DNA from 4 places in the Enterobacter cloacae complex sp. R_G8 genome. Region 3 is predicted to be linked to each of the others. Evidence: predicted binding sites of a transcription regulator. Region 3 holds the regulator's gene; each other region holds the start of a gene.
What was found. The regulator PurR, encoded in region 3, represses purine synthesis genes. The targets are predictions, from matches to a motif close to CANGCAAACGTTTGCNTG.
Positions count from the first base shown of each region.

Region 1 (7,702 bases), 360 kb from region 3:
TGGGATGCCGCGCAAAGCCTGCTGGCGACGTACATCAAGCTGAACGTGAATCGCCATCAGCAGGGCCAGCCGCTGTCGCTGCCGGTTCATGTGGCTGACGCGTTCCGGGCGGTCCTGCTGGACGAGCATATCGATCCGGCTCTGGCGGCGGAAATTCTGACACTGCCGTCAGCCACCGAAATTGCTGAGCTGTTCGATATCATCGATCCGATTGCCATCGTGGCAGTGCGTGAAGCGCTGACCCGCACGCTGGCGGCCGAACTGGCGGACGAGTTCCTGGCAATCTATAACGCCAACAAGCTGGATGCGTACCGCGTGGAACATGAGGACATCGGCAAACGTTCCCTGCGCAATACCTGCCTGCGCTACCTTGCTTTTGGTGACGTGGACCTGGCGAACACGCTGGTGAGCAAGCAGTATCACGAAGCGGATAACATGACCGATGCGCTGGCCGCCCTGGCGTCGAGTGTTGCTGCCGAATTGCCGTGCCGCGATGCGCTGATGCAGGAGTACGACGACAAGTGGCACCAGGATGGTCTGGTGATGGACAAGTGGTTCATTCTGCAGGCGACCAGCCCGGCGGCCGATGCGCTGAGCAATGTCCGCAGCCTGCTGAAGCACCGCTCCTTCACCATGAGCAACCCGAACCGCGTTCGCTCCCTGATTGGCGCGTTTGCCAGCAGCAACCCGGCAGCGTTCCATGCGGAAGACGGCAGCGGTTATCAGTTCATGGTGGAAATGCTGACCGAGCTGAACAGCCGTAATCCGCAGGTGGCATCACGTCTGATTGAGCCGCTGATCCGTCTGAAACGCTATGACGCGAAGCGTCAGGAGAAGATGCGTGCTGCGCTTGAGCAGCTTAAAGGGCTGGAAAATCTCTCTGGCGATCTGTACGAGAAGATTTCGAAGGCGCTGGCGTAATATAAACGTTAATCCCACCCTCTCCCCGTGGGAGAGGGCCGGGTGAAGGCATCAGGCATTAGCCGTAATCAACGCGCGCTCATTCACACCACGCTTCATTACCCGCTCCAGCACCTCCGCTTCCAGTTCTGCCAGTCTTGCCGAACCGACACGTCGAGGACGTGGAATATCCACCGTCAGATCCAGACCTATTTTCCCTTCTTCTATAAGCAACACCCGGTCGGCCATGGCGACGGCTTCGCTCACGTCGTGCGTCACCAGCAAAACCGTAAAACCATGCTCCTGCCAGAGTGAGGCAATCAGATCCTGCATTTCAATCCTCGTCAGGGCATCAAGTGCCCCGAGCGGCTCATCGAGCAGCAGCAGGCCTGGACGATGTATCAACGCCCGCGCCAGTGCTACACGCTGTTTTTGCCCGCCAGAGAGGGCCGCAGGCCATTCACCGGCGCGATCCTCCAGCCCGACGGCGGCCAGCGCCTGGCGCGCCTCCTCCCGCCAGTGGCCATTCAGACCCAGCCCGACGTTATCAATTACCGTTTTCCAGGGCAGCAGGCGCGCGTCCTGAAACATCATGCGGGTATCATCCTGAATATTGGCAAGCGGCGTTGTCCCTGCCAGAATTTCCCCGCCGTTCGGGGCTTCCAGCCCGGCTAACAGGCGCAGCAGCGTACTCTTACCGCCGCCGCTGCGACCGACCACGGCCACAAATTGCCCGGCGGGGATATGCAGATCCAGGGCGTTAAGAATGGTTTTTTCGCCGTAGCGTTTTGTGACGCCGTTGAGTAACAGCGGTGTCCCCTGTGTGAGTCGGGCGGTATTCATGCTTTCGCCTCCTGAGAGAAATAGGCCGGGTTCCAGCGCAGCCAGCTACGTTCCAGCCACTGGGCGCTGACGTCAGCGAGTTTGCCCAGCAGGGCGTAAAGGATAATGGCGACCACCACCACGTCCGTTTGCAGGAATTCACGGGCGTTCATCGCCAGATAACCGATACCGGAGTTGGCTGAGATGGTCTCTGCGACGATCAGCGTCAGCCACATCAGGCCGAGCGCAAAGCGAACGCCGACCATAATGGAGGGCAGGGCACCTGGCAGGAGCACATGGATAAACAGGGCAAATCCTGATAACCCGTAGCTGCGTGCCATCTCAACCAGCCCGCGATCGATATTGCGGATCCCATGCCAGGTATTGATGTAAATCGGGAACAGCGTGCCCAGCGCCACGAGGAAAATTTTGGCACTCTCATCAATACCAAACCACAAAATGACCAGTGGGATCAGCGCCAGATGCGGTACGTTGCGCAGCATCTGAATAGAGGTATCCAGTAAACGCTCACCCCAACGGGAAAGGCCACTGATTAACCCCAGTACCAGGCCGATGCTGCCGCCGATGGAAAACCCAATCAACGCGCGCCACGAGCTAATGGCCAGGTGCTGCCACAGCTCGCCGCTGGCACTCAGCGACCAGAAGGCTTCGATAACGCCCTCCGGAGAGGGCAAAATGCGGCTCGAAAGCCAGCCGGTGGAGGAGGCCAGTTGCCAGATAAGGACTATGCCGACAGGTAAAAACCACGGGGCGGCCCGCAGCAGCCATTTGTGTGAGGTGACGAACATGGCAACTCCTTAGCTTTGCGCGACTTTTCGTGGAATAAACTCGTTGGCCACGGCTTCGCCCTGAAGCTGCAGCTGTCGGGGCTGCGGAATGTCCGGGATGGCGACATCCAGATGCGGGAACAGCAGTTCACCCACTTTGTACGCCTCTTCAAGATGCGGATAGCCCGACAGGATAAAACTGTCGATACCCAGCTCAGCATATTCATTGATACGCGCTGCCACGGTCGGACCGTCACCCACCAGCGCGGTACCCGCACCACCCCGTACCAGGCCGACACCCGCCCACAGATTCGGACTGATCTCCAGATTCTCGCGTTTGCCGTTATGTAATGAGGCCATCCGGTGTTGTCCTACGGAGTCGGTTTTCGCAAATGCCGCCTGCGCTTTGGCGATGGTCTCATCGTCCAGATGTGAAATCAGCCGGTCTGCGGCCTGCCAGGCCTCTTCGTTGGTTTCACGCACAATCACGTGCAGGCGAATGCCAAAGCGTACCTTGCGGCCGTGAGCGGCGGCTTTGGCCCGCACCTGGGCGATTTTCTCTTTCACCAATTCAGGAGGTTCACCCCAGGTCAGATAGAGATCGACCTGTTCTGCCGCCAGATCCTGCGCCACATCCGACGATCCGCCGAAGTAAAGTGGCGGACGCGGCTGCTGAACAGGCGGGAAGTAAAGTTTCGCGTCACGTACATGAATATGTTTGCCTTCAAAGGTGACCGTTTCGCCCTCAAGCAGACGGCGCCAGACGCGGGTGAACTCGGCGGAGGCCTCATAGCGTTCCGTATGATCGAGGAACACGCCGTCACCGGCCAGCTCCTGCGGATCGCTGCCGGTGACCAGGTTAAACAGCGCGCGTCCGTTGGAAAGTCTGTCGAGCGTTGCCGCCTGACGGGCAGCAACGGTCGGGGAAACCACGCTCGGGCGTAATGCCACCAGGAATTTCAGGCGCTGGGTGACCGGGATCATCGACGCGGCGACCAGCCAGGCGTCTTCGCACGAGCGACCGGTGGGGATCAGCACGCCGGTGAAACCGATTCGGTCTGCCGCCTGCGCAATCTGCTGCAGGTACCCGTGATCAACCGGGCGCGAACCCTCTTCGGTACCAAGATAGTGTCCATCACCGTGGGTAGGTAAAAACCAGAAAAGATTCAGACTCATGATTTGGCTCCTTCTTTGGCTGTGGGCTGCCAGATGCGTTCGCGAATGTTCACCTGTTTTGGAACTAAGCGGTTTTGATAAAAGAGGTCAGCAGTCTGTTGCTGCAGGGCTGCGACATGCGCGTCCACCGGGGTGATGGTGGTGGGTGGACGGTGGTTGAGATAGCTGGCGATCACCGCCTCCGGTAAGCCCATGGTTTTCGCCAGCAGGGTGATGCTCTCCGGTCGCTGGCTTTGCGTCAGGGTATCGGCCTCGGTAAAGGTATTCAGGACCTCCTGAACAAAGGCACCGTTTTTCTCGGCATATGGACGGGCAGCGAGGTAGAACGAACCGGTTTGTTTCAGTGTGGTGCCATCTTTTAACACCCGCACGCCACCCTGCAATAATGCCGCGGAGTAGTAAGGATCCCAGATGGCCCACGCGTCAACATTGCCTTGCTGGAAGGCGGCGCGTGCATCAGCCGGAGTCAGATAGACGGGCTGAATATCGGTGAACTTTAGCCCGGCCTCCTGCAGGGCGCGGAGCAGCAGGTTGTGCGAGCTGGAACCTTTCTGGAACGCGACTTTGTGACCCTTAAGTTCGGCCACATTTTTTATGGCGCTGTTTTCAGGCACCAGAATCACCTCCGCTTTGGGTTTCGGGGGTTCAACGCCGACGTAGACCAGATCCGCCCCGGCCGCCTGTGCAAAGATCGGTGGAATATCGCCGGTACTGCCTAAATCGATGCTGCCGACGTTCAATGCCTCCAGCATCTGGGGGCCGGCAGGAAACTCCACCCAGGAGAATTTGGTCTGTGGGAAGCGTTTTTCCAGAAGCTGGTGGCTTTTGGCCAGCACCATGCTGACGCTGCCTTTCTGGTAACCAATGCGCAAACTGTCAGGTGCCGTCTCTGCTGCATGGGCCAGTGACGAGAGTGCCAGCAGACCAGCCAGGCTAATTCGACTCAGTGTTTTAAACATGCGCGACTCCTTGTGGCTGTCCAAACGCAGGGGCCTGAATATCGCGACGGTGCAGGGCATGCCAGAACGTTTCCAGTGCGCTGTCGAGGCGGGTTTGCAGGTTCGGTGTGACATGAGGTTTATGCTGGTAATCGATCACCTGCGAGTCATCGGCGAAAACGCCGTGCAGGATCTCCTGCGCCTTCAACGCGTTCAGTACCGGCTTCAGGGCGTAATCCACCGCCAGTAAATGAGCAACCGTGCCGCCCGTTGCCAGCGGCAACACCACTTTGCCGTCAAGTGCACGTTCAGGCAGCAGATCGAGCAACGTTTTCAGTGCGCCTGAAAATGAGGCTTTATAAATCGGCGTCGCCACGATAAGCCCGTCAGCACTTTTGAGTTGTTCAGTCAGGGTTTTCAGTGCCGGGCTGTCAAAGCGGGCGTAGAGCAGATCCTCAGGCTCAAAGTTGTGCAGGTTCCAGTGGCACACTTCCACATCCAGCGCATTGAGCTTTTCGCGGGCATATTCCAGCAGGGCGCTGGAACGAGAAGGGAATCGTGGACTTCCGGCCAGGGTGATGACGCGCATGTGTGCTCCTTATAACTAATTGTTTGCTTTTATCTAACATTCATAACAATTTTCTGGAGTGTGACACTGCGCGGTTATTCCACTAAATGATTTATCTGCAATTAAAATGCGAAAAAGTGCATAACAAGTGTACTGACAGGTAAACGTTTGCGTTTTACGTCCATTTTTTTGCCACAGGTCAATTCCCTTTCCGGGCAGGATCGCACATAATCCCCTCCCGGTTTGCACACCGGGAATCCAGGAGAGTTCATGTACTACCCCTTCGTTCGTAAAGCCCTTTTCCAGCTCGACCCTGAGCGCGCTCATGAATTTACATTCCAGCAGTTACGCCGTATTACGGGTACGCCGCTGGCCGCACTGGTGCGTCAGAATGTGCCGGAAAAACCTGTGCAGTGCATGGGTCTGACCTTTAAAAACCCGCTGGGTCTGGCGGCCGGTCTGGATAAAAATGGCGAGTGCATTGATGCCCTGGGCGCGATGGGCTTTGGTTCCATCGAAATCGGTACCGTCACGCCGCGTCCGCAGCCAGGTAATGATAAGCCGCGTCTGTTCCGCCTGGTTGAAGCCGAGGGGCTGATCAACCGCATGGGCTTTAATAACCTCGGCGTGGATCATCTGGTAGAGAACGTCAAAAAAGCTCATTTCGATGGCGTATTAGGCATCAATATTGGCAAAAATAAAGACACGCCGGTTGAGCAGGGTAAAGATGACTATCTGATTTGTATGGATAAAGTCTACGCCTATGCCGGTTATATCGCCGTGAATATTTCATCGCCGAATACCCCGGGGCTACGTTCTCTGCAATATGGTGAAGCGCTGGACGATCTTCTGAGCGCCATTAAAAATAAACAAAATGCACTGCAGGCGATCCACCATAAATATGTCCCGGTGGCGGTTAAGATCGCACCGGATCTTTCTGCTGAAGAATTGATCCAGGTTGCCGACAGTTTAGTTCGTCATAATATTGATGGTGTGATTGCAACCAATACGACGCTCGATCGCTCCCTCGTTCAGGGAATGAAAAACTGTGACGAAGCGGGTGGGTTAAGTGGACGTCCGGTACAATTAAAAAGTACGGAAATTATTCGCGCACTCTCCGCCGAATTAAAAGGTCGTCTACCCATTATCGGTGTCGGTGGTATCGATTCGGTGATTGCTGCGCGCGAGAAGATGGCTGCGGGAGCCTCACTGGTGCAAATCTATTCCGGCTTTATTTTTAAAGGACCGCCACTGATTAAAGAAATCGTTACTCATATCTAATCTTTTCTCTTAATCAGACAACCAGGGCTTTATTTCCAGCCCTGGTTGTTTTATATTCCGTCACTGTTGCTTATTTAGACATTATAGTCTTTTATTAATGGTGTTATAAACGAAGCGACAATCAGGACATTTTTAGTACAGGACGTTTGGGGACGGGAGAGAAACATGCGAATTAAACCTGACGATAACTGGCGCTGGTATTTTTGTGACGAGCATGACCGTATGATGCTCGATTTAGCCAATGGTATGTTGTTCCGCTCTCGTTTTGCCCGTCGCATGTTAACCCCGGACGCTTTCTCCCCGTCTGGTTTTTGTGTCGACGACGCTGCGCTTTATTTCTCTTTTGAAGAGAAATGCCGTGACCTGCAGCTCTCAAAAGAACAGCGTGCCGAACTGGTATTAAACGCGCTGGTGGCGATTCGTTTCCTGAAACCGCAAATGCCAAAAAGCTGGCATTTTCTGCCGCACGACATGAACTGGACGCCAGCCACGGGCGACGCGGCCAGCGTCAATCTGAGCGATACCGCAGAAGAGGTGAGTTTGCTGGTAGTGGAACCTGGCGAAAATGCTGCGCTTTGTCTGCTGGCCCAGCCCGGCGTGACCATTGCCGGGCGGACGATGCAGCTCGGGGATGCTATTAAAGTGATGAATGACAGGCTGAAACCGCAGCTTCGCGTAGATTCGTTCAGCCTGGAACAGGCGGTTTAAGCTTCCAGCTGTACTGACGTTTTAGGAATACAGCTGCAGCACAGGATCGTCCCGTCATCACCCATTGCTGATTTCTTCAGCGCACTCACTTCGCCCCCGACCAGCTTGATACGACAGCATCCACAGATACCCGCCCGACAGGAATACGGGATGCGGATCCCGGCTTGCTCCAGTTGCTCAAGTAAAACCTGCTGATTGTTTCCCCGAATAACGCGGCCCTGCCAGTGAATATCCACCGCCGAACTGGTTTGCATCTCAACGTCGACAAACTCTTCTTCCTGACCTGCGCCGTATACGCGTGCTGGCCCACGGGCGAGAATTTCCACCTCGTCGCCCACGCGGATGACCCCGCTGGAGCGTGGAATAAGATTCTGGCCGAAATCCACATCGCCATTGTCCTGCGCAGTGCGGAACGACTGCAGGGTTTTCAGCGGCTCGCCGGAAGGGTGTTTCTGGCCTTTCTCCGGGCTCACGGTTGTGAAGATACAGCGGCTGCACGGCTTCACGACATCAAAAATCAC
Region 1 is NZ_CP102246.1:3,424,152-3,431,853, reverse strand. It holds gene pepN (aminopeptidase N) at 1-921, shown strand, start outside; gene ssuB (aliphatic sulfonates ABC transporter ATP-binding protein) at 973-1,743, opposite strand; gene ssuC (aliphatic sulfonate ABC transporter permease SsuC) at 1,740-2,531, opposite strand; gene ssuD (FMNH2-dependent alkanesulfonate monooxygenase) at 2,541-3,686, opposite strand; partial or broken gene NQ842_RS16350 (sulfonate ABC transporter substrate-binding protein) at 3,646-4,645, opposite strand; gene ssuE (NADPH-dependent FMN reductase) at 4,638-5,213, opposite strand; gene pyrD (quinone-dependent dihydroorotate dehydrogenase) at 5,463-6,473, shown strand; gene zapC (cell division protein ZapC) at 6,639-7,181, shown strand; gene NQ842_RS16330 (YcbX family protein) at 7,178-7,702, opposite strand, start outside.
Region 1: the regulator PurR is predicted to act here: its motif matches at 5,350-5,367, upstream of pyrD (quinone-dependent dihydroorotate dehydrogenase).

Region 2 (7,702 bases), 1.6 Mb from region 3:
CCGCGCGGGTAGACTGCACCATCTCGGTGTTGGCATTCGCGAAGGCTTCAAGACGAGCGGCCGCGGCCGCATCCGGGCCACTGTTCTTACACTGTAGCTGGGCCAGGTCGTTCAAATCCTGACGTAATGCCTGGTAGAGTTTATCGTCCGGCAGCACGCCGGCATGCGCATCCAGCATCTCGCTATAGCGTTTACGCTGATTCTGGTAGACCTTTTCCAGCGTGCGATCGTCCAGCACGCAATACTGACGATAGCTACGCTCCATCTCCAGCGCGGCGTTGGTCATCGCTTCACTGCGTCTGGCGTCAATGAGCGTCGTGCGGTTAGTCAGTGCCGCCTGGGCACTGAGCGCGTTCAGGCTTTGCCACGCCTGCCAGGCCAGAATCAGTAAAGGCAGCAGGATCAGCAAAAAGGCCATCATCACGAGTTGACGCAGGGAGCGGGGGAAAACGGGCCAGCGTTTCAACGCATTACTCTCTTTGAATGGGTTTGAGGAGAGCGTAACTGAGTCTGCCCTTCAGATACAACAAAGCCGGGTAAAAACCCGGCTTTGTCATGGAATGAGGCGGTGCCTAACTCGACGTTTCGCCCTGTCCTGATAAAGCAACGCTATGATCAGTAGTTGGACGGCAGGCACCTTTTTGTGCGTCATTCGAAGTTTATGTAGCACGTCCCGAAGGGGCTGACATAAGAAGGTGAATGAGCCACTGGTTAATATTATGCAATAGCTGTGCCAAAATGCAAACCAATATATTATCACATTGATATTTATATAATTTATAGGTTTGTACCGTTAATTGCTCGCTGAATGATTTCCAGGCTAAGTGTCGCTAATCAGCAACACCTTAACGGGAACCGCACCTGCCATATATAAATCAAAGAGTTAAATGTCTCCATTTGGAGACAGCGGCATTGCGGGTCTGTCGCGAAATTGCGACACACATAAAAAAGCCCGGTAGCGCTTTCGCGTACCGGGCTTTAAAGGGCAATACCGATTAACCCAACTGTTTACGCGCGTTGCGGAAGATACGCATCCACGGGCTGTCCTCGCCCCAGTTTTCCGGGTGCCAGGAGTTGCTCACGGTACGGAACACGCGCTCCGGGTGTGGCATCATGATGGTCGCACGGCCGCTTTCGCTGGTCACCGCCGTAATACCGTTGGCAGAACCGTTCGGGTTAGCCGGGTAGGTTTCCGTCACCTTGCCGAAGTTATCGACAAAGCGCAGCGCCACCAGGCCCTTGCTCTCAAGCTGAGCCAGATGGGCAGCATCACGCACTTCAACCTGACCTTCACCGTGAGAAACGGCGATTGGCATCTGCGACCCTACCATTCCCTGCAGCAACAGAGACGGGCTTTGAGTCACTTCCACCAGGCTGAAACGCGCTTCAAAGCGGTCGGACTGGTTACGCACAAAGCGAGGCCAGGCTTCGCTACCCGGGATCAACTCGCGCAGGTTGGACATCATCTGGCAGCCGTTACACACGCCGAGCGCCAGGGTTTGCGGACGATGGAAGAAGCTTTCGAACTCATCGCGCACGCGGCTGTTGAAGAGAATGGACTTCGCCCAGCCTTCACCCGCGCCCAGTACGTCACCGTAGGAGAAACCGCCGCACGCCACCAGCGCCTGGAAATCTTCCAGACCGGTGCGACCTGCCAGCAGGTCACTCATGTGAACGTCGATGGCATCAAAGCCTGCACGGTGGAAGGCTGCAGCCATCTCAACGTGGGAGTTAACGCCCTGCTCACGCAGCACGGCGACTTTCGGGCGCGCGCCAGTCGCAATGTACGGCGCAGCGATGTCTTCGTTGATGTCGAAGGAGAGCTTCACGTTCAGGCCAGGATCGTTGTCGTTGGCCTTGGCATTGTGTTCCTGATCGGCACATTCCGGGTTATCACGCAGGCGTTGCATCTGCCAGGTGGTTTCCGCCCACCACATACGCAGCGTGGTGCGGCTTTCGCTGAACACCGCATGGCCGTCTGCTTCAATCACGAAACGGTCACCCTGAACGGCTTTACCCAGGTAGTGTACGCAGTCTGCCAGGCCATGCTGAGCCAGCAAGGCTTCAACCGCGTCACGATCTGCCGCACGCACCTGAATCACCGCGCCCAGCTCTTCGTTAAACAGTGCCGCCAGACGATCTTCGCCAAGCGTCGCGATATTCGCTTCAACACCGCAGTGTCCGGTGAAGGCCATCTCTGCCAGGGTCACCAGCAGGCCGCCGTCGGAACGGTCGTGGTAGGCCAGCAGTTTACGCTGCGCCACCAGCGCCTGAATGGCGTCGTAGAAGCCTTTTAACTGCGCCACATCACGCACGTCAGCCGGTTTATCACCCAGCTGACGGTAAACCTGTGCCAGCGCGGTGGCACCCAGCGCGTTGTGACCTTTACCCAGGTCAATCAGCAGCAGGGCGTTGTCTTCGGTCGACAGCTGTGGGGTCACGGTATGGCGCACATCTTCCACACGGGCAAACGCGGAGATGATCAGCGACAGCGGCGAAGTCATTTCGCGCTGCTCGTTGCCTTCCTGCCAGCGGGTTTTCATCGACATGGAGTCTTTACCCACCGGAATGGTCAGGCCGAGTGCAGGACAGAGCTCTTCACCCACCGCTTTAACGGCTTCATACAGGCCTGCGTCTTCGCCCGGGTGACCGGCAGCGGCCATCCAGTTCGCGGACAGTTTGATACGTTTGATATCGCCAATCTGCGTCGCGGCGATGTTGGTCAGCGCTTCACCGACGGCCAGACGAGCAGAGGCCGCGAAGTCCAGCAGCGCTACCGGGGTACGTTCGCCCAGCGCCATCGCCTCACCGTAGTAGCTGTCGAGGCTCGCGGTGGTCACGGCGCAGTTCGCCACCGGGATCTGCCACGGACCTACCATCTGATCGCGCGAGACCATGCCGGTCACGGTACGGTCGCCGATGGTGACCAGGAAGGTTTTCTCTGCCACCGCAGGCAGGTGCAGCACGCGATTCACCGCCTCTGCTACGGTAATGCCCTGACGATCCAGCGCGTTGCCCGCCGCTTTGCGGGTCTGTACGTCGCGGGTCATCTTCGGCGTTTTGCCGAGCAGCACGTCCAGCGGCAGGTCGATTGGCTGGTTGTCGAAATGGGTATCGCTCAGGGTCAGGTGTTTCTCTTCAGTCGCTTCACCGATGACGGCATACGGAGCGCGCTCTCGACGGCACAGCTCGTCAAACAGCGGCAGCTGATCGGCTGCGACGGCCAGCACATAACGTTCCTGGGATTCGTTACACCAGATCTCCAGCGGGCTCATGCCCGGCTCATCGCTCAGAATGTCGCGCAGGTTGAAACGCCCGCCGCGCCCCCCGTCGCTCACCAGCTCCGGCATGGCGTTGGACAGGCCACCCGCCCCAACGTCGTGAATAAAGAGGATCGGGTTAGCATCACCCAGCTGCCAGCAGCGGTCGATCACTTCCTGGCAACGACGCTCCATTTCAGGGTTGTCGCGCTGAACGGAGGCAAAGTCGAGATCCGCGTCAGACTGACCGGACGTCATTGAAGAGGCCGCACCGCCGCCCAGACCGATGTTCATCGCCGGCCCACCGAGGACGATCAGCTTCGCACCGACGACGATCTCACCTTTCTGCACGTGATCGGCACGAATGTTACCGATCCCGCCCGCCAGCATGATCGGCTTGTGGTAGCCGCGCAGCTCTTCGCCGTTGTGGCTGTCCACTTTCTCTTCATAGGTACGGAAGTAACCGTTCAGTGCCGGACGACCAAATTCGTTGTTGAATGCCGCGCCGCCCAGTGGGCCTTCGGTCATGATATCCAGCGCGGTCACAATACGCTCTGGCTTGCCGAAATCTTCTTCCCACGGCTGTTCAAAGCCCGGGATACGCAGGTTGGAGACGGAGAAACCGACCAGACCCGCTTTTGGTTTAGCACCACGGCCCGTCGCCCCTTCGTCACGGATTTCGCCGCCGGAACCGGTCGCCGCACCCGGCCACGGAGAGATCGCCGTCGGGTGGTTGTGAGTTTCCACTTTCATCAGGATATGCGCCGGCTCCTGATGGAAATCATAGCGCCCTGCTTCGCGATCGGCGAAGAAGCGGCCCACCTCGGAACCTTCCATCACCGCAGCGTTGTCTTTATAGGCAGACAGCACGTGGTCAGGGGTTTTCTCCATGGTGTTTTTGATCATTTTGAACAGCGACTTCGGCTGCTGTTCGCCGTCAATAATCCAGTCGGCGTTGAAAATCTTGTGGCGGCAGTGCTCGGAGTTAGCCTGCGCGAACATATACAGTTCGATATCGTTCGGATTACGGTTCAGCTTAACGAACGCATCCTGCAGGTAGTCGATCTCGTCTTCTGCCAGTGCCAGGCCGAGACGCAGGTTGGCGTCAATCAGCGCCTGACGGCCTTGCCCCAGCAAATCCACGCTCTGGACTGGCGCAGGCTGATGGTGGGAGAAAAGTTTCTGCGCATCATCCAGAGAAGCAAACACGCTCTCCATCATGCGGTCATGCAGCTCTGCGGCCACCGCCTGCCACTGCGCGTCGCTCAGGGTGGAGGCTTCAACATAGTACGCCACGCCGCGTTCCAGACGGTTAATCTGGTTCAGACCACAGTTGTGTGCGATGTCAGTCGCTTTGGAAGACCAGGGGGAGATGGTGCCTGGACGAGGCGTCGCAAGAATCAGTTTACCGGTTGGGGTATGGCTGCTCAGGCTTGGGCCATACTTGAGCAGGCGTTCCAGCTGTACGCGCTCCTCTGCATTCAGGGGGGCATTCAGGTCAGCAAAATGGACATACTCAGCGTAAATATTGCTTACCGGAAGGTCGGCTGCCTGAAAACGTGCCAGCAGTTTGTTAATACGGAAGGCAGACAGTGCAGGCGAACCACGCAGAATTTCCATCATAAGTCTCTCGTCTTCGAAGCGCCGGGGCGCTTACAGTGTGCGCAAGGGGGGAAAACGGGCGTCATTATAGAGAATCCTGAGCGTCGACGAAACCGTTTGCGTCGAAATAAAATCGGCAAAGACATTTAACAATAGATGTGACCTGTCTCTCTAATTGGTTGCCAAGTGGCGTAACTTTACGCAAAATGCCGCTCAATCAATGGCAAACCTTATTTTTAACATGGCTACAGCAGACTAAGGCAACCGGCGTCGCAGAGAATTAACTAATTGAAAAAATTAAAGATTAATTATCTGCTCATCGGCATTGTAACGTTGCTGTTGGCAGTGGCCCTCTGGCCTTCCATCCCCTGGTTCGGCAAAGCCGAAAACCGCATCGCCGCTATTCAGGAGCGGGGGGAGCTGCGCGTCAGTACCCTCAGCTCTCCGCTGATTTACAGCGACATCAACGGCAAAACTATCGGTCTGGATTATGAACTGGCCCAGCAGTTTGCTGATTATCTCGGCGTGAAGCTCAAAATCACCGTGCGCCAGAACATCAGCCAGCTGTTTGATGACCTGGATAACGACGATGCCGATATCCTCGCCGCCGGGCTGGTGTACAACAGCGAGCGCAGCAAGAATTACCAGCCGGGCCCGACCTATTACTCCGTTTCACAGCAGCTGGTCTATCGCGTCGGGAGCCTGCGCCCGCGCACGCTCGCCTCGATCAATGCTCAACAGCTGACGATTGCCCCTGGCCATGTGGTGATTGACGATCTGCGTGAGCTGAAGGAGAAGAAATACCCCGATCTGAGCTGGACCGTTGACCCTAAACTCGGCACGACGGAGCTGCTGGACCAGGTCAAAGATCAGAAACTGCCTTACACCATCGCCGACTCCGTGGCGATCAGCCTGTTCCAGCGGGTGCATCCTGAAATCGCCGTGGCGCTGGACGTGACGGACGAACAGCCGGTCACCTGGTTTACCCATCTGGATGACGATCAGACCCTCTCTGCGGCCATGCTCGATTTTTATAACACCATCAATGAAGACGGTACGCTGGCACGCCTTGAGGAGAAGTACCTCGGCCATGGTGACGACTTTGACTACGTCGACACCCGTAGCTTCCTGCGCGCCGTAGATAGCGTACTGCCGGACCTGCAGCCGTTATTCGAAAAATATGCCCAGGAGATCGACTGGCGGTTGCTGGCGGCGATTTCTTATCAGGAATCACACTGGGACACCCAGGCCACCTCGCCGACCGGCGTGCGCGGCCTGATGATGCTGACCAAAAATACCGCGCAGAGCCTCGGGCTGACCGACCGTACCGATGCGGAACAGAGCATCAGCGGCGGCGCGCGCTACCTGCAGGATATGATGGCCAAAGTGCCTGAGACGGTGCCGGAAGAGGAGCGCATCTGGTTCGCGCTGGCCGCCTACAACATGGGCTATGCCCACATGCTGGACGCCCGTGCCCTGACGGCAAAAACAAAAGGCAACCCCGACAGCTGGTCTGACGTAAAACAGCGTCTGCCGCTTCTGAGCCAGAAGCCGTGGTACAACAAGCTGACCTACGGTTATGCGCGCGGGCATGAGGCTTATGCTTACGTGGAAAATATTCGTAAGTATCAAATTAGCCTGGTGGGGTATCTGCTGGAGAAAGAAAAAGAGGCGACGGAGGCCAGGCAACTGGCGCAGAGCTATCCCGTTGTGGCACCGGACGAAATTAATCGCCCGAGGACTTCAATTCTGCCTTTTGTTGCTTTTTCTGCTGACGGCGCATTCGAAAGAAATCACTTAATAGCCCCGAACACTCTGGTGCAAGTACCCCACCGATAGTCTTCACCTGATGGTTCATTCCCGGGTGTCCGAGCACATCCATCAGCGAGCCCGCAGCGCCGGTTTTTTCATCCCGCGCACCAAAGACCAGCGTACCGATACGGCTGTGCACCATCGCGCCGGAACACATGACGCACGGTTCAAGCGTGACGTACAGCGTGGTGTCGAGCAGACGGTAGTTTTGCAGTACCAGCCCCCCCTGACGAAGTGCCATGATTTCTGCGTGAGCGGTAGGATCGTGGCGGCCAATCGGGCGGTTCCACCCTTCGCCAATCACCTGATTGTTATGGACAAGCACGGCCCCCACGGGCACTTCCCCCTCGTCCCAGGCGCGCCGGGCAAGCGTTAGCGCATGACGCATCCAGTATTCATGTGTGAATTCAGGGTTGGACAACGGTTGATACTCCAGTCGAAAAGCGGGCGGCATTATACACACCCACTATGGATAAAACTATTCGAGTTGCTGAAGTTCACCCGCAGGTGTCACGCGCCAGCGGTGCTGGCAAAAATAGAGCAGCGGGTTGTCCTGCTTACTGTCGCTGTAACCGCTGTACAGACGCAGCGGCGTGCCAATGCGCATCTCCAGCTGGGCCACCTTTTCGTGCCCCAGACAGCGCATGCTCAATACCCACCCGCCGTAACCACGGGAGATCTGCGTGGCGATCAGGTTCACTCTCGGCAACCACGGCGTATCAAAATAGACCTGCTCTACCAGCGACTGCGGCGAGCCGGTAATCAACCAGATATCGGCATCGTTCGCATCGAGGTAGCTGGTCAGTCGCGCCTGCACAACCGGAAACGCCGTCACATGACCCCGAAACCAGTGCGCAAAATCCTGCTCAAGCTGTTTGAGCCGGGCTTCACTGTGGCCAAAGGTGCAGCCCCAGAGCAGCAGACTCATTGGCCAGCGCGCAGCCCGGCCTTTCACCAGCAGCGCAAGGCCAATCACGGGTAACAAAGGTAAGACGAGCAGTGCGTTCAGGGGCTGACGCCGCAGCAGG
Region 2 is NZ_CP102246.1:1,441,407-1,449,108, reverse strand. It holds gene qseE (two component system sensor histidine kinase QseE/GlrK) at 1-466, opposite strand, end outside; gene purL (phosphoribosylformylglycinamidine synthase) at 996-4,883, opposite strand; gene mltF (membrane-bound lytic murein transglycosylase MltF) at 5,151-6,701, shown strand; gene tadA (tRNA adenosine(34) deaminase TadA) at 6,589-7,128, opposite strand; gene yfhb (phosphatidylglycerophosphatase C) at 7,153-7,702, opposite strand, start outside.
Region 2: the regulator PurR is predicted to act here: its motif matches at 4,969-4,986, upstream of purL (phosphoribosylformylglycinamidine synthase).

Region 3 (7,702 bases):
TGTATCCCATATCGTGCAGAATAAACGGCGAGCCAGTGAGCCAGGCGAAGAAGCTCGCCGAGCAGGCGGCATAGACCAGGACATTACCACGATACGCTTTGGCGCTCAGCAGGGAGAGGAACGTGATCGGTTTGGCGTCGGCATGCGCCTCTTTTTTATGCGCGGGCTTGAGGGCAAACGCCGGCAGCATCAGTACCAGCGTGATGGCAAACAGCGTGGCGAAGATAGCCTGCCACTCGAAATGCACCAGGATCCAGCTGCCCAGCAGGGGAGCGAGGGCAGGTGAAAGCCCTACCAGGGGCATAATGGTGGCGAAAATGCGGTTGGTGCGGTTGGCCGGGTAGTAGTCGGTAACAAGGGCCTGCCAGGTCACCGCTGCCGCACAGACGCCGACGGCTTGCACAAAGCGCAGCACCAGCAGCCAGGTCGCATCGCGTACCCATAACATTCCCAGACAGCCGACGGCAAAAATGCCCAGGCCCAGTAACAGCACCGGTTTACGCCCAAAGCGATCGGAGAGCGGGCCCCAGAGCAACTGTGCAATGGCAAAGCCCGCGAGGAACAAACTCAGGCTGGCGCTGATGGCCGCAGCAGGGGTTTGTAAATCTGCCTGCATCGCCGCAAACGCGGGCAGGTACATATCGGTGGCCAAAAAGCCCAGCACGCTCAAACCGCCGAGCCAGACTAAAAATCCATTCCTGGGTTGCATTGTTTTATTCTCCTTGAGGAGGCAGGTAGACACTGGCGCAGAGTGTAGGGAGTGCAAAGCGGGTTGTGAAACGCTAATATTTGGCTAGTGCATTCAAATTTTTTGCAGGCAGAAAATGTGGTCAGATTATTCTCTTGAAGTTGTCGATGCTGTCGCACGAAACGGCAGTTTCAGCGGTGCCGCACAGGAGCTACACCGCGTTCCCTCCGCGATAAGCTACACGGTACGTCAGCTCGAAGAGTGGCTGGCTGTGCCGCTGTTTGAACGACGTCATCGCGATGTGGAATTAACGCCGGCAGGGGCGTGGTTTTTGAAAGAAGGGCGTTCTGTTATCAAAAAAATGCAGATCACCCGTGAACAGTGTCAGCAGATCGCCAACGGCTGGCGCGGGCATCTCTCCATTGCCGTGGATAACATCGTCAAACCCGAGCGCACCCGGCAGATGATTGTGGATTTCTATCGTCATTTTTCAGACGTTGAACTTCGCGTCTCGCAGGAGGTGTTCAACGGCGTCTGGGACGCGCTGGCGGACGGCAGGGCAGAGATGGCGATTGGGGCGACCCAGGCGATCCCCGTCGGGGGACGCTATGCGTTTCGTGATATGGGCATGTTGAGCTGGAAATGTGTGGTGGCAAGCGATCATCCCCTGGCTGCCATGGAGGGGCCGCTGAGTGACGACACGCTGCGCAACTGGCCGTCGCTGGTGCTGGAAGATACCTCGCGCTCGTTGCCAAAACGTATTACCTGGCTTCTGGATAATCAGCGGCGGGTGGTGGCGCCGGACTGGGAGTCCTCCGCGACCTGCCTCAGTGCCGGGCTGTGTGTCGCGATGGTGCCCGTGCATTTCGCTAAGCCGAGAATCGATACCGGTGAATGGGTCGAACTGACGCTGGAGAATCCGTTCCCGGATGCAGCCTGCTGCCTGACGTGGCAACAAAATGACGTGTCGCCCGCCATGGCGTGGTTACTGGATTACCTGGGAGACAGCGAAACGCTTAACCGGGAATGGTTACGGGAGCCAGCGTAACTGGCTCCGTACAGTGATTAACGACGGTAGTCGCGGAACGGACCATCCGCAACGGAACGGCGTTCGATAAGACGCGGGTGGACTTCAATCGACTGCGACTCTTCACGTTTGTTGACGATCCTGTCCATCAGCATATTGAAGGCCGTTTCACCCAGGGAGTCTTTCGGCTGGTGAATGGTGGTCAGCGCTGGGGTAAAGAAGCGCGCGTTGCGCACGTTGTCATAGCCGATCACGGAAATATCCTGCGGCACGCGCAGGCCCAGCTCATCGGCCGCACACAGGGCCCCCATCGCCATGATATCCCCGCCGCAGAACACCGCCGTTGGACGATGCGGCTGGGAAACGATCTGCTGCATGGCGCGGTAGCCCGATTCCGGCTCAAAGTCGCCCTGCACGATCCAGTTTTCCGGCACGGTGATCAGCGCTTCTTCCATCGCCTTCATAAATCCGGCCAGACGGCCAGCACCGGTGTTGCGCTCAAGCGGCCCCGGGATCACGCCAATTTCACGGTGACCGCGTTCAATCAGATAGCGGCCCGCCATATAACCGCCTTCAAAGGCGTTATCGATGACGGAGTCGGTAAAGTCGGCGCGCGCTTCGCCCCAGTCCATCACCACCATTGGGATATGACGATACTCTTCCAGCATGGAAAGCACGGACTCCGGATACTCGGAGCACATCACCAGCAGGCCATCCACGCGTTTTTGCGCCATCATCGACAGATAGGCGCGCTGTTTTTCAATGTTGTTCCACGCGTTGCCGAGGATCAGGGTATAGCCTTTCTGGAAGCAGTTTTTCTCAACCGCTTCGATGATTTCGGCAAAATAGGCCGCTTCACTGCTGGTCGCCAGCAAACCAATAGATTTGGTGTGATTAACTTTAAGACTGCGCGCAACGGCACTCGGCGAGTAGTGCAGCTCTTTGATTGCCGCCCAGACGGCGTTGCGCGTCTCTTCCGCCACGAAGCGGGTTTTGTTAATTACATGTGATACGGTTGTAGTGGAAACGTTTGCGCGTTTTGCTACGTCTTTAATTGTTGCCATTAAATGTCACTCCAGACCATATCCTAAACTCCTGAAAACCTTGAAGGTAAACGTTTGCCTTCTCTCACCCTTATCACGCAATCTTGAATTGCGGCACGCCAGGAAAACGACACGGGACGTCAGGAGGGGGTCAATGGCCGGTACGCTAATAAATTTAGCGTGGAATTTTGTCCTATCTTGATGAAAAGGGGAAGAGCTAAAGTGGTTATCCGTTTAAATCCGGGAAGATTTTTGACGTAAATTGTGTAAAAATGAGCAAGCTCACTTTTCGTGGGGGGATTAAAAGGAGAAAAATTGATGAGTTCCGATCTGAAGTTTTCGCTGTTCACCACCATTATTGTGCTGGCGCTGATTGTTGCCGCGGGTCTGACGGCTGCACTGCACTGATTTACGCGGAGGGGGCGTTCGCTCTCTCCCGCTTCCCCTGATTGTTACATCTCCGGCAAAAATCTTTTGCCAATTTGTTAACTTCTCATTTTTTGTGATTAATGTCATGCTTTCGCCTTCTTTGTTCTGTGTCACGACCTGACACGGCATCCGGAGTTGACGCATGAAAATCAATTTTCCCCTGCTGGCCCTGGCGATTGGCGCTTTTGGGATTGGCACTACTGAATTCTCCCCTATGGGGCTCTTACCGGTTATCGCCCGCGGTGTGGACGTCTCTATCCCTGCAGCCGGGATGTTAATCAGCGCCTATGCCATTGGCGTAATGGTTGGTGCTCCGCTGATGACGCTGTTGCTTTCCCACCGCGCTCGCCGTAACGCGCTGATTTTCCTGATGGCTATCTTTACCCTCGGCAATGTGCTCTCCGCCATTTCGCCGGATTACACCACACTGATGCTGTCCCGCATTCTGACCAGCCTTAACCACGGTGCCTTCTTTGGGCTGGGGTCGGTGGTTGCCGCAAGCGTGGTGCCCAAACACAAGCAGGCGAGTGCCGTGGCAACCATGTTTATGGGCCTGACCATCGCCAACATTGGCGGTGTTCCTGCGGCGACCTGGCTGGGAGAGGTCATTGGCTGGCGTATGTCGTTCCTGGCAACCGCCGTACTGGGCGTTGTCGCGATGGTGGCGTTGTTCTTCTCCCTGCCGAAAGGCAGCGCTGGTGAGCGGCCTGAGGTACGTAAAGAGCTGTCGGTACTGATGCGCCCGCAGGTGCTCTCGGCGCTGCTTACTACCGTGCTGGGTGCCGGGGCGATGTTTACCCTTTACACCTATATTTCGCCGGTGCTGCATGACATCACTCACGCGACGCCGATCTTTATCACCGCGATGCTGGTGCTGATTGGCGTGGGCTTCTCGATTGGTAACTATCTGGGCGGGAAATTTGCTGACCGCTCCGTGAGCGGAACGCTGAAGGGTTTTCTGACCCTGCTGATTGTCATCATGGTTGCCATCCCGTGGCTGGCGCGTAATGAAGTTGGCGCGGCCATTGCGATGGTCGTCTGGGGGGCGGCCACCTTTGCCGTGGTTCCGCCGCTGCAGATGCGCGTAATGCGCGTCGCGCATGAGGCGCCGGGCCTCTCCTCGTCAGTGAATATTGGTGCGTTCAATCTGGGCAATGCGCTCGGTGCCGCAGCGGGTGGTGCTGTGATTTCGGGTGGTCTGGGATACAGCTTTGTGCCGGTGATGGGGGCCATTATTGCCGCGCTTGGCCTGCTGCTAGTGATGATGTCGGGTCGTAAACAGCCTGAAGCGGCCTGTGCTGCCGAATAAAAAAACGCAGAAGGGGAAACCCTTCTGCGTCTCTCTTACGCGGCGAAGTTCTTCGCCACAAAGTCCCAGTTAACCAGTGCCCAGAAGTGCTCCAGGTAGTTAGGACGCGCGTTACGGTAATCAATGTAGTACGCGTGTTCCCAGACATCCACGGTCATCAGCGGAGTCGCGCTGGTGGTCAGTGGTGTACCCGCGTTAGACGTGGAGACGATAGCCAGTTTGCCATCGGCCTCTTTTACCAGCCATGTCCAGCCAGAACCGAAGTTTTTGATTGCGGCATCGGTAAATTTCGCTTTGAACTCCGCAAAGCTGCCAAAGGCGGCGTTAATCGCAGCAGCCAGTTCACCGGTCGGCTCGCCGCCCGCATTTGGCGCCAGGCAGTGCCAGTAGAAAGTGTGGTTCCACACCTGAGCAGCGTTGTTGAATACGCCACCGTCTGAACTGCGGACGATCTCTTCCAGCGTTTTGCCTTCAAAATCGGTGCCCTTGATCAGGTTGTTGAGGTTGGTGACATAGGTCTGGTGATGTTTGCCGTAATGATATTCCAGGGTTTCCGCAGAAATGTGCGGTGCCAGGGCGTCTTTTGCATACGGTAGTGCAGGTAATTCGAACGACATTGCTTCTCTCCTTATTGTATTTTGCGTTGCCAATAACCACACAGACAACAAGGACAGGATAGCAAATTGAAAGGGTATGCAAAAGAGGAACTTACCCTGCCGTGGTGACGGCAGGGCAGGGTTTAGCGGATGGTTTTCGGTGTCATGACGCGGCGTGCGCCGACGTAGTGACGCACCCAGTAGTCTTCGCTAAGCGAGGTGATCTGAATGTCCTGACCGCTTCGTGGCGACTGAATAAACTTCCCATTGCCCACATACACGCCGACGTGATCAGCCGTACCGCGACCCTGGGTGCGGAAGAAGACCAGATCGCCATTTTGCAGCTCGCCACGGTTAACGGGGGCGGCGTCGCGCAGGTGGTACATTTCATTGGCGGTGCGCGGAATGCGGAATTTCACCAGATCTTTATAGGCGAAATACACCAGCCCGCTGCAGTCAAAACCGGTGCGGGGAGAAGTGCCACCCCAGCGATACGGTTTGCCAATTTGCCCCATAAGCTTATTCATCGCCGTTTTTTGCGCTTTCTGTACCCGAACCTTATGCGCGTCGGCAATTTTCGTCACTTTCGTGCAGTTGGCTTTATGCCCTTTGCGCGTGGTGCATTTTTCCGTTACGAGGTTGGCAGCAGTTTGTGAGGCTTTACGTTTCGATGCGAGGGCAGTGCGGGAAGATGTTGATTTCGATTTGCTGGAGGCGGTCTTTTTCGTTTGAGCAGTTGTTTTTTTCTTTTCGTTCTTACTGGTGGTCTTTTTTTTACGTTCTGTGGTTTTTGCCAGATGCGTTTTTTGCACAGCAGAGTGCCGCGCCTGTTGAGAGGCGTTTGCCGCTGGCGTGAAAGAGAGTGATGTAAACAGTAAAGCACAGAGCGTGATCGAGATTTTATTTATCCGCGCCACTGGGCAGTCCCCTGATTAATGCAGGTCATCAATAATACCCGCGTATGATTTACAAAGCCCGTCGATTCTAATCCATAAAAACCCGAGAAGTTAATAGCATTTTTCAATCTAAAAACCTGTTTCGTTAGCAAGTGCAAAAAAATTCATCGATTTGTCGCACAATTGTTCACGCCCTAAGCAAAACCCTGCCTGCCGCAGGGTTAAGCACCATTTACAATGCAACTTTTCCCCACTCGCGATAAAATAGCTATACGTGACAAAAATGTTATTTTCCGATGCCAGTCTGAACCGCTACAATGTCAGACTAATGCCGTAACAGAAGTTAAAGGAAGCAAGACATGAGCACCACTATTGAAAAAATCCAGCGCCAGATCGCTGAAAACCCGATTCTGCTGTATATGAAAGGTTCTCCGAAGCTGCCAAGCTGTGGCTTCTCCGCGCAAGCGGTTCAGGCGCTGTCTGCCTGTGGTGAACGTTTTGCTTACGTTGATATCCTGCAGAACCCGGACATCCGCGCTGAGCTGCCAAAATACGCTAACTGGCCGACGTTCCCGCAGCTGTGGGTCGACGGTGAACTGGTTGGCGGTTGCGATATCCTGATTGAAATGTATCAGCGCGGCGAACTGCAGCAGCTGATCAAAGAGACGGCGGCGAAGTACAAAACGGAAGAGCCTGACGCGGAGTAATTTTCTGCGCAAATAAAAAAGCGACCTTAAGAGGTCGCTTTTTTTTATTCTTCGCTGTCGCCCATCGGCAGCGGCCAGCCGCCCAGACGCTTCCAGCGGTTGACGATCTCACAGAACAATTCTGCGGTGCGCTCCGTGTCATACAGAGCGGAATGGGCCTGCGTGCCGTCAAACTCAATCCCGGCGGTGATACAGGCTTTTGATAACACCGTTTGTCCGAGCGCCAGGCCGCTCAGTGCGGCGGTATCAAAGGTCACAAACGGGTGGAAAGGGTTACGCTTAAGAGAGGCTCGCTCGGCGGCAGCCATGGTAAAGCTGTGATCGAACGTGGCGTTATGCGCCACCATAATGGCGCGGCTGCAGTTACTCTCTTTCATGCCTTTACGCACCATTTTAAAAATGGCGTGCAGCGCGTCATATTCACTTACCGCACCGCGCAGTGGGTTATGTGGGTCGATGCCATTAAATGCCAGCGCCTCTGGCTGCAGGTTTGCGCCTTCAAAGGGTTCAACGTGGAAATGCAGCGTGGTGTCCGGTGTAAGCCAGCCCTGTTCATCCATCTTCAGCGTGATGGCGGCAATTTCAAGCAGCGCATCGGTTTTAGCGTTAAATCCGGCTGTTTCGACATCAATGACAACAGGATAAAAACCACGAAAACGGTCGCACAGACCGGTAAGTTGAGCGTTATCGGACATCAGGGTCTCTTACAAGGGGAAAAAAGCAGAGCGCATTATGGCAAATTTTGGCGGGGGATGCAGTAAAACAACGGGCGCATAGTGCGCCCTGAAGGATCAGTTGCCCAGACCGCGACCGGCGTCTTTGGCTTCAATCAGCTCGATTTTATAACCGTCTGGATCTTCAACAAACGCAATCACGGTGGTGCCGCCTTTTACCGGGCCCGCTTCACGCGTGACGTTACCGCCGTTGCTGCGAATACGTTCACAGGCTTCTGCCGCGTTGTCCACTTCCAGCGCGATGTGGCCGTAGGCCGTGCCCAGCTCATAGCT
Region 3 is NZ_CP102246.1:3,059,828-3,067,529, reverse strand. It holds gene punC (purine nucleoside transporter PunC) at 1-709, opposite strand, end outside; gene punR (DNA-binding transcriptional activator PunR) at 825-1,736, shown strand; gene purR (HTH-type transcriptional repressor PurR) at 1,754-2,779, opposite strand; gene NQ842_RS14490 (YnhF family membrane protein) at 3,077-3,166, shown strand; gene NQ842_RS14485 (MFS transporter) at 3,330-4,496, shown strand; gene sodB (superoxide dismutase [Fe]) at 4,532-5,113, opposite strand; gene NQ842_RS14475 (C40 family peptidase) at 5,236-6,009, opposite strand; gene grxD (monothiol glutaredoxin 4) at 6,348-6,695, shown strand; gene rnt (ribonuclease T) at 6,740-7,390, opposite strand; gene gloA (lactoylglutathione lyase) at 7,487-7,702, opposite strand, start outside.

Region 4 (7,702 bases), 2.0 Mb from region 3:
GCACTCGTGCGCCACGCGGCCATCGCGGCCGGTGTAGAGCACCGGGTAGGCCGACTTGAGGCGGGTCGCGATGTAGTTAGCGTTCAGGATGGCCACCTGGCTTGCCTTTTTCAGCCCTTCTGCGCCCATCATGCGGATGTACATCCAGCTGATTGGCAGGATTGAGGCGCTACCAAACGGCGCCGCTGACACCGCGCCCTGACGGGTCAACATCCCTTCGATCTGCACCACGCTGTGGCCCGGAACAAACGGTGCCAGGTGCGCTTTCACGCCGATTGGCCCCATACCCGGGCCGCCACCGCCGTGCGGAATGCAGAAGGTTTTATGCAGGTTCAGGTGCGAAACGTCCGCGCCGATGAAGCCCGGCGAGGTAATGCCCACCTGCGCATTCATGTTCGCGCCATCAAGATAAACCTGGCCGCCGAACTGATGTACTACTTCGCAGACTTCACGGATGGTCTCTTCGTACACGCCGTGAGTCGACGGGTAGGTCACCATGATGCAGGAGAGCTTATCGCCCGCCTGTTCGGCTTTCGCACGCAGGTCAGCGAGGTCAATGTTGCCGTTCTTATCGCACGCCACCACGACCACTTCCATTCCCGCCATCTGGGCAGAGGCCGGGTTGGTGCCGTGGGCAGAGCTTGGGATCAGGCAAATATCACGGTGGCCTTCGTTACGACTCTCGTGATAGTGGCGGATCGCCAGCAGCCCGGCGTATTCACCCTGCGCGCCGGAGTTTGGCTGCATGCAGAGCGCGTCATAACCCGTCAGTTTCACCAGCCAGTCGGAGAGCTGGTTGATCATCAGGTGATAGCCTTCCGCCTGCTCGGCCGGGCAGAACGGGTGCAGCTCAGCAAACTCAGGCCAGGTGATAGGGATCATCTCGGCCGCCGCGTTCAGCTTCATGGTGCAGGAGCCCAGCGGGATCATCGCCTGGTTCAGCGCCAGATCCTTGCGCTCCAGAGAGTGCATATAACGCATCATCTCGGTTTCGCTGTGGTAGCGGTTAAAGACCGGGTGCGTCAGGATCGCATCGTCACGCAGCATACCGTCCTGAATAGAACGGCTGTCGAGCGCGACCTCTTTGTCCAGCGTATCGATGTCCAGACCGTGCGCGTCGCCCAGCAACACGTTAAACAGGTTGACGATATCTTCACGGGTGGTGGATTCATCAAGGGTGATGCCGACCGCGTTATGGATGTCGCTGCGCAGGTTGATTTGCGCCGCATCAGCACGTGCCAGCACCGCCGCTTTGTCCGCCACGTCAACGCACAGGGTGTCGAAGTAGTGAGCGTGACGCAGTTTAAGGCCTTTCTGCTGCAGACCGCAGGCCAGAATATCGGCCAGACGGTGAATGCGGCTGGCGATGCGTTTCAGGCCAACCGGACCGTGGAACACCGCATACAGGCTGGCGATGTTTGCCAGCAGAACCTGTGACGTACAAATGTTGGAGTTCGCTTTCTCGCGGCGGATATGCTGCTCACGCGTCTGCATCGCCATGCGCAGCGCAGTGTTACCGGCAGCGTCTTTTGACACGCCAATAATACGGCCCGGCATGGAGCGTTTGAATTCATCTTTTGCCGCAAAGAATGCTGCGTGCGGGCCGCCGTAGCCCATCGGCACACCGAAGCGTTGCGCAGAGCCGAAGACAATATCCGCACCCTGTTTGCCAGGCGCCGTTAGCAGTACCAGCGCCATAAAATCAGCGGCGACGCTGACAACGACTTTGCGGGATTTGAGTTCGGTCATCAGCGCGCTGTAGTCATGCACTTCGCCGGTGGTACCCACCTGCTGCAGCAGCACGCCAAAGACGTCCTGGTGATCCAGTACTTTGTCGGCATCATCGACAATGACGTCGAAGCCAAAGGTTTCCGCACGGGTGCGTACCACATCCAGCGTCTGCGGATGAACATCCGCCGCCACAAAGAAGCGGTTGGCGTTTTTCAGCTTGCTCACGCGCTTCGCCATCGCCATGGCTTCTGCCGCAGCAGTGGCTTCATCCAGCAGAGAGGCGGAAGCGATATCCAGTCCGGTCAGATCCAGGGTCACCTGCTGGAAGTTCAACAGCGCTTCCAGACGGCCCTGGGACACTTCCGGCTGATAGGGGGTATACGCGGTATACCAGCCCGGGTTTTCCAGCATGTTGCGCAGGATCACCGGCGGTAACTGCACGTTGGTATAACCCATGCCAATGTAAGACTTATAGCGCTTGTTAAGAGCAGCGATGGCCTTTAATTCTGCCAGCGCAGCAACTTCAGTCGTCGCCTCACCCACCTGTGGTGGCGTGGCAAGCTGGATGTCTTTTGGCACGATCTGGCCGATCAGTGCGTCTAATGAATCCGCGCCAACTGTCTTCAGCATCTCCTGCTGTTGCTGAGCATCCGGCCCAATGTGACGTTCAATGAAGGCGCCACGGTTTTCAAGCTGGCTTAAAGTCTGTGTCATGAGCGATGATTCCTGAAACGTGCAGTGAATTTAAGTTCCCTCTCCCTGTGGGAGAGGGGTAGGGTGAGGGGAAGATGGGCACCCTCACCCCTGCCCTCTCCCGAAGGGAGAGGGATAATGGCTTACTCGTCTTCTAACAGGGCTTCGTATGCGGTGGCATCCAGCAGCGCAGCAACCTGCGATTCGTCGCTGGCTTTGATCTTGAAGATCCAGCCGCCTTCATACGGCTCGCTGTTGACCAGTTCCGGGGAGTCACTCAGCGCATCATTAACGGCAATGATTTCACCGCTTACCGGTGCGTAGATATCAGATGCCGCTTTAACGGACTCCGCGACAGCGCAGTCGTCGCCCGCGCTGACGGTCGCGCCCACTTCCGGCAGGTCAACAAACACCATGTCGCCCAGCAGCTCTTGCGCGTGCTCGGTGATCCCAACGGTATAAGAGCCGTCCGCCTCTTTGCGCAGCCACTCGTGTTCTTTGCTGTATTTCAGTTCTGCTGGCACATTGCTCATTGAAGTTCTCCTGATAAAAATGATTAGGCGACCGGTTTACCGGCGCGAACAAAAATCGGTTTGGTCACGTGGACAGGCATTTCACGGTTGCGGATCTGTACCACCGCCGTTTCGCCAATGCCGGCCGGCACGCGTGCCAGTGCAATACTGTAGCCCAGCGTCGGGGAGAAGGTACCGCTGGTGATCACGCCTTCACGCGGATTGCCGTCTGCATCGGTAAAACGTACCGGCAGCTCGCCGCGCAGCACGCCTTTTTCCTTCATCACCAGGCCAACCAGCTGTTCAGTGCCCTTTTCGCGCTGCATCTCCAGCGCTTCACGGCCAATGAATTCGCGATCGGCCGGTTCCCAGGCGATGGTCCAGCCCATGTTAGCAGCCAGCGGAGAGACGCTTTCGTCCATCTCCTGACCATAAAGGTTCATGCCCGCTTCCAGACGCAGCGTATCGCGCGCGCCCAGTCCTGCTGGCTTGACGCCCGCTTCCACCAGCGCACGCCAGAAGTCGGCGGCTTTTTCATTCGGCATGGCAATTTCATAGCCCGCTTCACCGGTATAGCCGGTGGTCGCGATAAACAGATCGCCTGCCTGCACGCCGAAGAACGGCTTCATGCCAGCGGTGGCCTGACGCTGCTCGTCGTTGAACAGCGTGGCGGCTTTCGCCTGCGCGTTCGGCCCCTGCACCGCGATCAGAGACAGATCATCACGTACGGTGATGTCGATGGCATACGGTTCGGCGTGTTGGGTAATCCAGGAGAGGTCTTTTTCGCGGGTGGCGGAGTTTACAACGAGGCGGAAGAAATCTTCAGTGAAATAGTAGACGATGAGGTCATCAATCACGCCGCCGGAGGCATTTAGCATGCCGGTGTAGAGCGCTTTACCTGGCGTCTTCAGTTTTGCGACGTCGTTTGCCAGCAGATAACGCAAAAACTCCCGGGTGCGGCTACCGCGCAGATCGACAATCGTCATGTGGGACACGTCGAACATACCGGCATCGGTGCGTACCGCGTGGTGCTCATCAATCTGTGAGCCGTAATGCAGCGGCATCATCCAGCCGTGAAAGTCCACCATACGTGCACCGCATAACACGTGTTGTTCGTACAAAGGAGTCTGTTGAGCCATCTTTTCCTCGTTGAAAAATTCACCGTGAATCCCGGTATCGGCCCCGTTCCCCGGCGCCGACGCAAACGTTCTCTTTTACCTGAACTTACCACCGAAACCGGCGATTAACCATAAGGTAAAACAGGTCATCACATTAGCTTATGACCAAAAAACGCTGAAAAGCCTACAGAGTTATTCACTGGTAAAATGCGATTCAACCCGCATAAAATTAACAACAATCTAACAAGATTTAGCACATGGTGATATTTCGTGCGGAAAAACGGGCCGAATTTCCGCAACACGAAAATAGCCAGATTAGATTATCTAATGCGAAAAATGACGTGAAATTAGAATATTTCAAACGAGCATATTTACCCGGCGCAGAGGCCGGGTAAATAAAGTGTGACGGGGGTCTAAATCAGCGTAGCCAGTCAGGCAGGTCGTTAAGACCCATCGCCTGGCGAAGAAGTTGAGGTTTTACGCCTGGAAGGGTGTCGGCAAGTTTGAGGCCGATGTCGCGCAGCAGTTTTTTCGCCGGGTTTGCCCCGGCAAACAGCTCGCGAAAGCCCTGCATGCCTGCCAGCATCACCGCCGCGCTGTGCTTGCGGCTACGTTCGTAGCGACGCAGGTAGAGATGCTGGCCGATGTCTTTACCTTCGCGGTGCAGACGGCGCAACTCATTCACCAACTCTGCCGCATCCATAAAGCCGAGGTTAACCCCCTGCCCGGCCAGCGGATGAATGGTATGCGCCGCGTCACCCACCAGCGCGAGACGGTGTGCCGCAAACTGGCGCGCGTAGCGGCCGGTCAATGGGAATACCAAACGTTCGCTCTCAAGGGTGCACAGCCCAAGACGGTTATCAAACGCCATGCACAGCGCCTGATTAAACGCCTCTGGCGTCGCCTCGCGCATCAGCTGTGCTTTTTCCGGCACCAGAGACCAGACGATCGAGCACAGGTGCGGATCGCTCAGCGGCAGAAACGCCAGAATGCCATCGTTATGGAAAATCTGGCGCGCAACGCCACCGTGCGGCTCTTCAGTACGGATGGTCGCGACCAGCGCATGATGACGATAGTCCCAGAAGGTCAGGGGAATATCCGCCTTGTTACGCAGCCAGGAGTTTGCGCCATCCGCGCCCACCACCAGCCGTGCGGTCAACATATCGCCGCTCTGCAGGGTGATAAACGCTTCGTTTTCCCCCCACGCCACCTGCTGGATTTGCGCGGGCGCGATCAGGGTGATATCGCTGCAGGATTGCGCTTTTTGCCATAACGCATGGTGAATGACGGCATTTTCGATGATATGACCCAGATGGCTATAGCCCATACTTTCATCATCAAACGCGATATGGCCAAAGCTGTCTTTGTCCCACACTTCCATCCCGTGATAGCAGCTGGCACGCTGCGCCACGATATCTGACCAGACGCCAAGGCGCGTCAGTAGTTTTTCGCTGGCGGCGTTGATTGCCGAGACGCGCAGTTCCGGTGGCGCATCGTGCGCAACTGGCTGAGGCAGATTTTGTTCCAGCACGGCCACGCGCAGACCGCTGCCCTGTAAACCACAGGCCAGCGCCAGCCCTACCATTCCGCCGCCCACAATGGCGACATCAACATTTTGCACGATGATAACTCCTTAACGCGCGACCCAACCAAGGGTCCGCTGCGCCAGCACGTCACGTGCCGGAATGAATAATTCCATCGCCATCAGCCCAAGGTTGCGGCCTGCAACCAGCGGTGCCCAGCGATTGGCAAACAGATGTACCAGGCCATCGGTGACGCCGATAGTCGCTTCTTTATCCGCCCGGCGTCGCTTTTGATAATGGCTGAGCACCGGATACGCACCGCAATCTTTTTGCTCATGCCACGCCTGGGACAGAGTCTCTGCCAGGCTCATCACGTCGCGCAACCCAAGGTTGAAGCCTTGCCCGGCGATTGGGTGCAGCGTTTGTGCGGCATTGCCCACCAGCGCCACGCGATGGGAGATGGACTGAGATGCCGTGGTCAGCGACAGCGGGTAAACAGCGCGTTTTCCCGCATGGGTAATACGCCCCAGCCGCCAGCCAAAGGCTTTTTGCAGCTCGGAACAAAAACGTTCGTCGGACCAGGCCTCAACGTCAGCCGCTTTATCCTGGGGATGACACCACACCAGCGAGCAGCGTCCGTTTGACATCGGCAGCATGGCCAGCGGGCCGTGCTGGGTGAAACGCTCAAACGCTCTGCCATTGTGTTCTCCCGCCGTGGAGACGTTAGCAATAACGGCGACCTGCCCGTAAGGCTGCGAGCGCCATTCCACGCCGCACTGGGTGCCAAGCGCAGAACGAGAACCATCGGCGGCGACCAGAAGCTGGCCATCGAGAACCGTGCCGTTTTCCAGCGTCACGCTGACCGCCTCTTCGCTACGGCTAAAGCTGGCGACGCGCGCCGGGCAATGCAGCGTCACGCCCGGGGCATCCTGCAATAAACGGAACAGACGCAGCCCGACGTCGTGAAGTTCAACCACCCTGCCTAACGCATCGATGCGGTAATCCTGGGCGTCCAGCGTCACAAACCCGGCATGGCCACGATCGCTGACGTGAACGGTATTAATCGCCGTCGCACAATCCGCAATCGCCTGCCAGATGCCAATGCGCGCGAGCTGCTGGCATGTCCCCTGTGCCAGCGCAATGGCGCGGGCATCAAAACCAGGATGATCGGACGCCTCTGGCGCCACGGCCTCCACCAGATGGACCGGGAGTTGCCCTTTCGTCAAATGCGAGATGGCCAGCGCCAGCGTAGCTCCCGTCATCCCCCCGCCAACGATAATCACGCTCATGGGCGTGCCGCTGCCATCAGCGCCTCAATGTCATCGGCGCTTTTCACCACGCCCGCGGTCAGGTTTTCGTTACCGGTTTCGGTGATGACAATGTCATCTTCGATGCGAATGCCAATTCCACGGTACGCTTCCGGCACGTCGGCATCCGGCGCAATGTAGAGCCCCGGTTCAACGGTCAGCACCATCCCCGGCTCCAGCACGCGAGAACGTTCTGCACCATACGCGCCCACATCATGCACATCCAGCCCCAGCCAGTGGCTCAGGCCGTGCATAAAGTAGGGGCGATGCGCATTTTCAGCAATCAGGGTATCCACATCACCGTTCAGGATCCCGAGCCTTACGAGGCCGGTAATCATGATGCGCACCACTTCGCCGGTCACTTCCTGGATGGAGGTACCGGGGCGATAGAGCGTCAGCGCCGTCTCAAGGGATTCAAGGACGATGTCATAAATCTCGCGCTGCGCGGGTGAGAACTTACCGTTCACCGGGGACGTACGGGTAATGTCGCCCGCATAGCCCTGGTATTCGCAACCCGCATCAATCAGTACCAGATCGCCGTCACGCAGCTCACTTTCGTTTTCGGTGTAGTGCAGAATACAGCCGTTTTCGCCGCCGCCGACAATGGTGTTGTAGGAGGGATAGCGGGCACCGTGGCGGTTAAATTCGTGGTGGATCTCGCCTTCCAGCTGATATTCAAACATGCCTGGACGGCACTTCTCCATCGCCCTTGTGTGTGCCAGTGCGCTGATTTCGCCTGCACGACGCATCACGTCCAGCTCTTCTTGCGATTTGAACAGGCGCATCTCGTGGACCACCGGACGCCAGTCCGTCAGCGT
Region 4 is NZ_CP102246.1:1,094,047-1,101,748, reverse strand. It holds gene gcvP (aminomethyl-transferring glycine dehydrogenase) at 1-2,445, opposite strand, end outside; gene gcvH (glycine cleavage system protein GcvH) at 2,568-2,957, opposite strand; gene gcvT (glycine cleavage system aminomethyltransferase GcvT) at 2,981-4,075, opposite strand; gene ubiI (FAD-dependent 2-octaprenylphenol hydroxylase) at 4,473-5,675, opposite strand; gene ubiH (2-octaprenyl-6-methoxyphenyl hydroxylase) at 5,688-6,866, opposite strand; gene pepP (Xaa-Pro aminopeptidase) at 6,863-7,702, opposite strand, start outside.
Region 4: the regulator PurR is predicted to act here: its motif matches at 4,134-4,151, upstream of gcvT (glycine cleavage system aminomethyltransferase GcvT).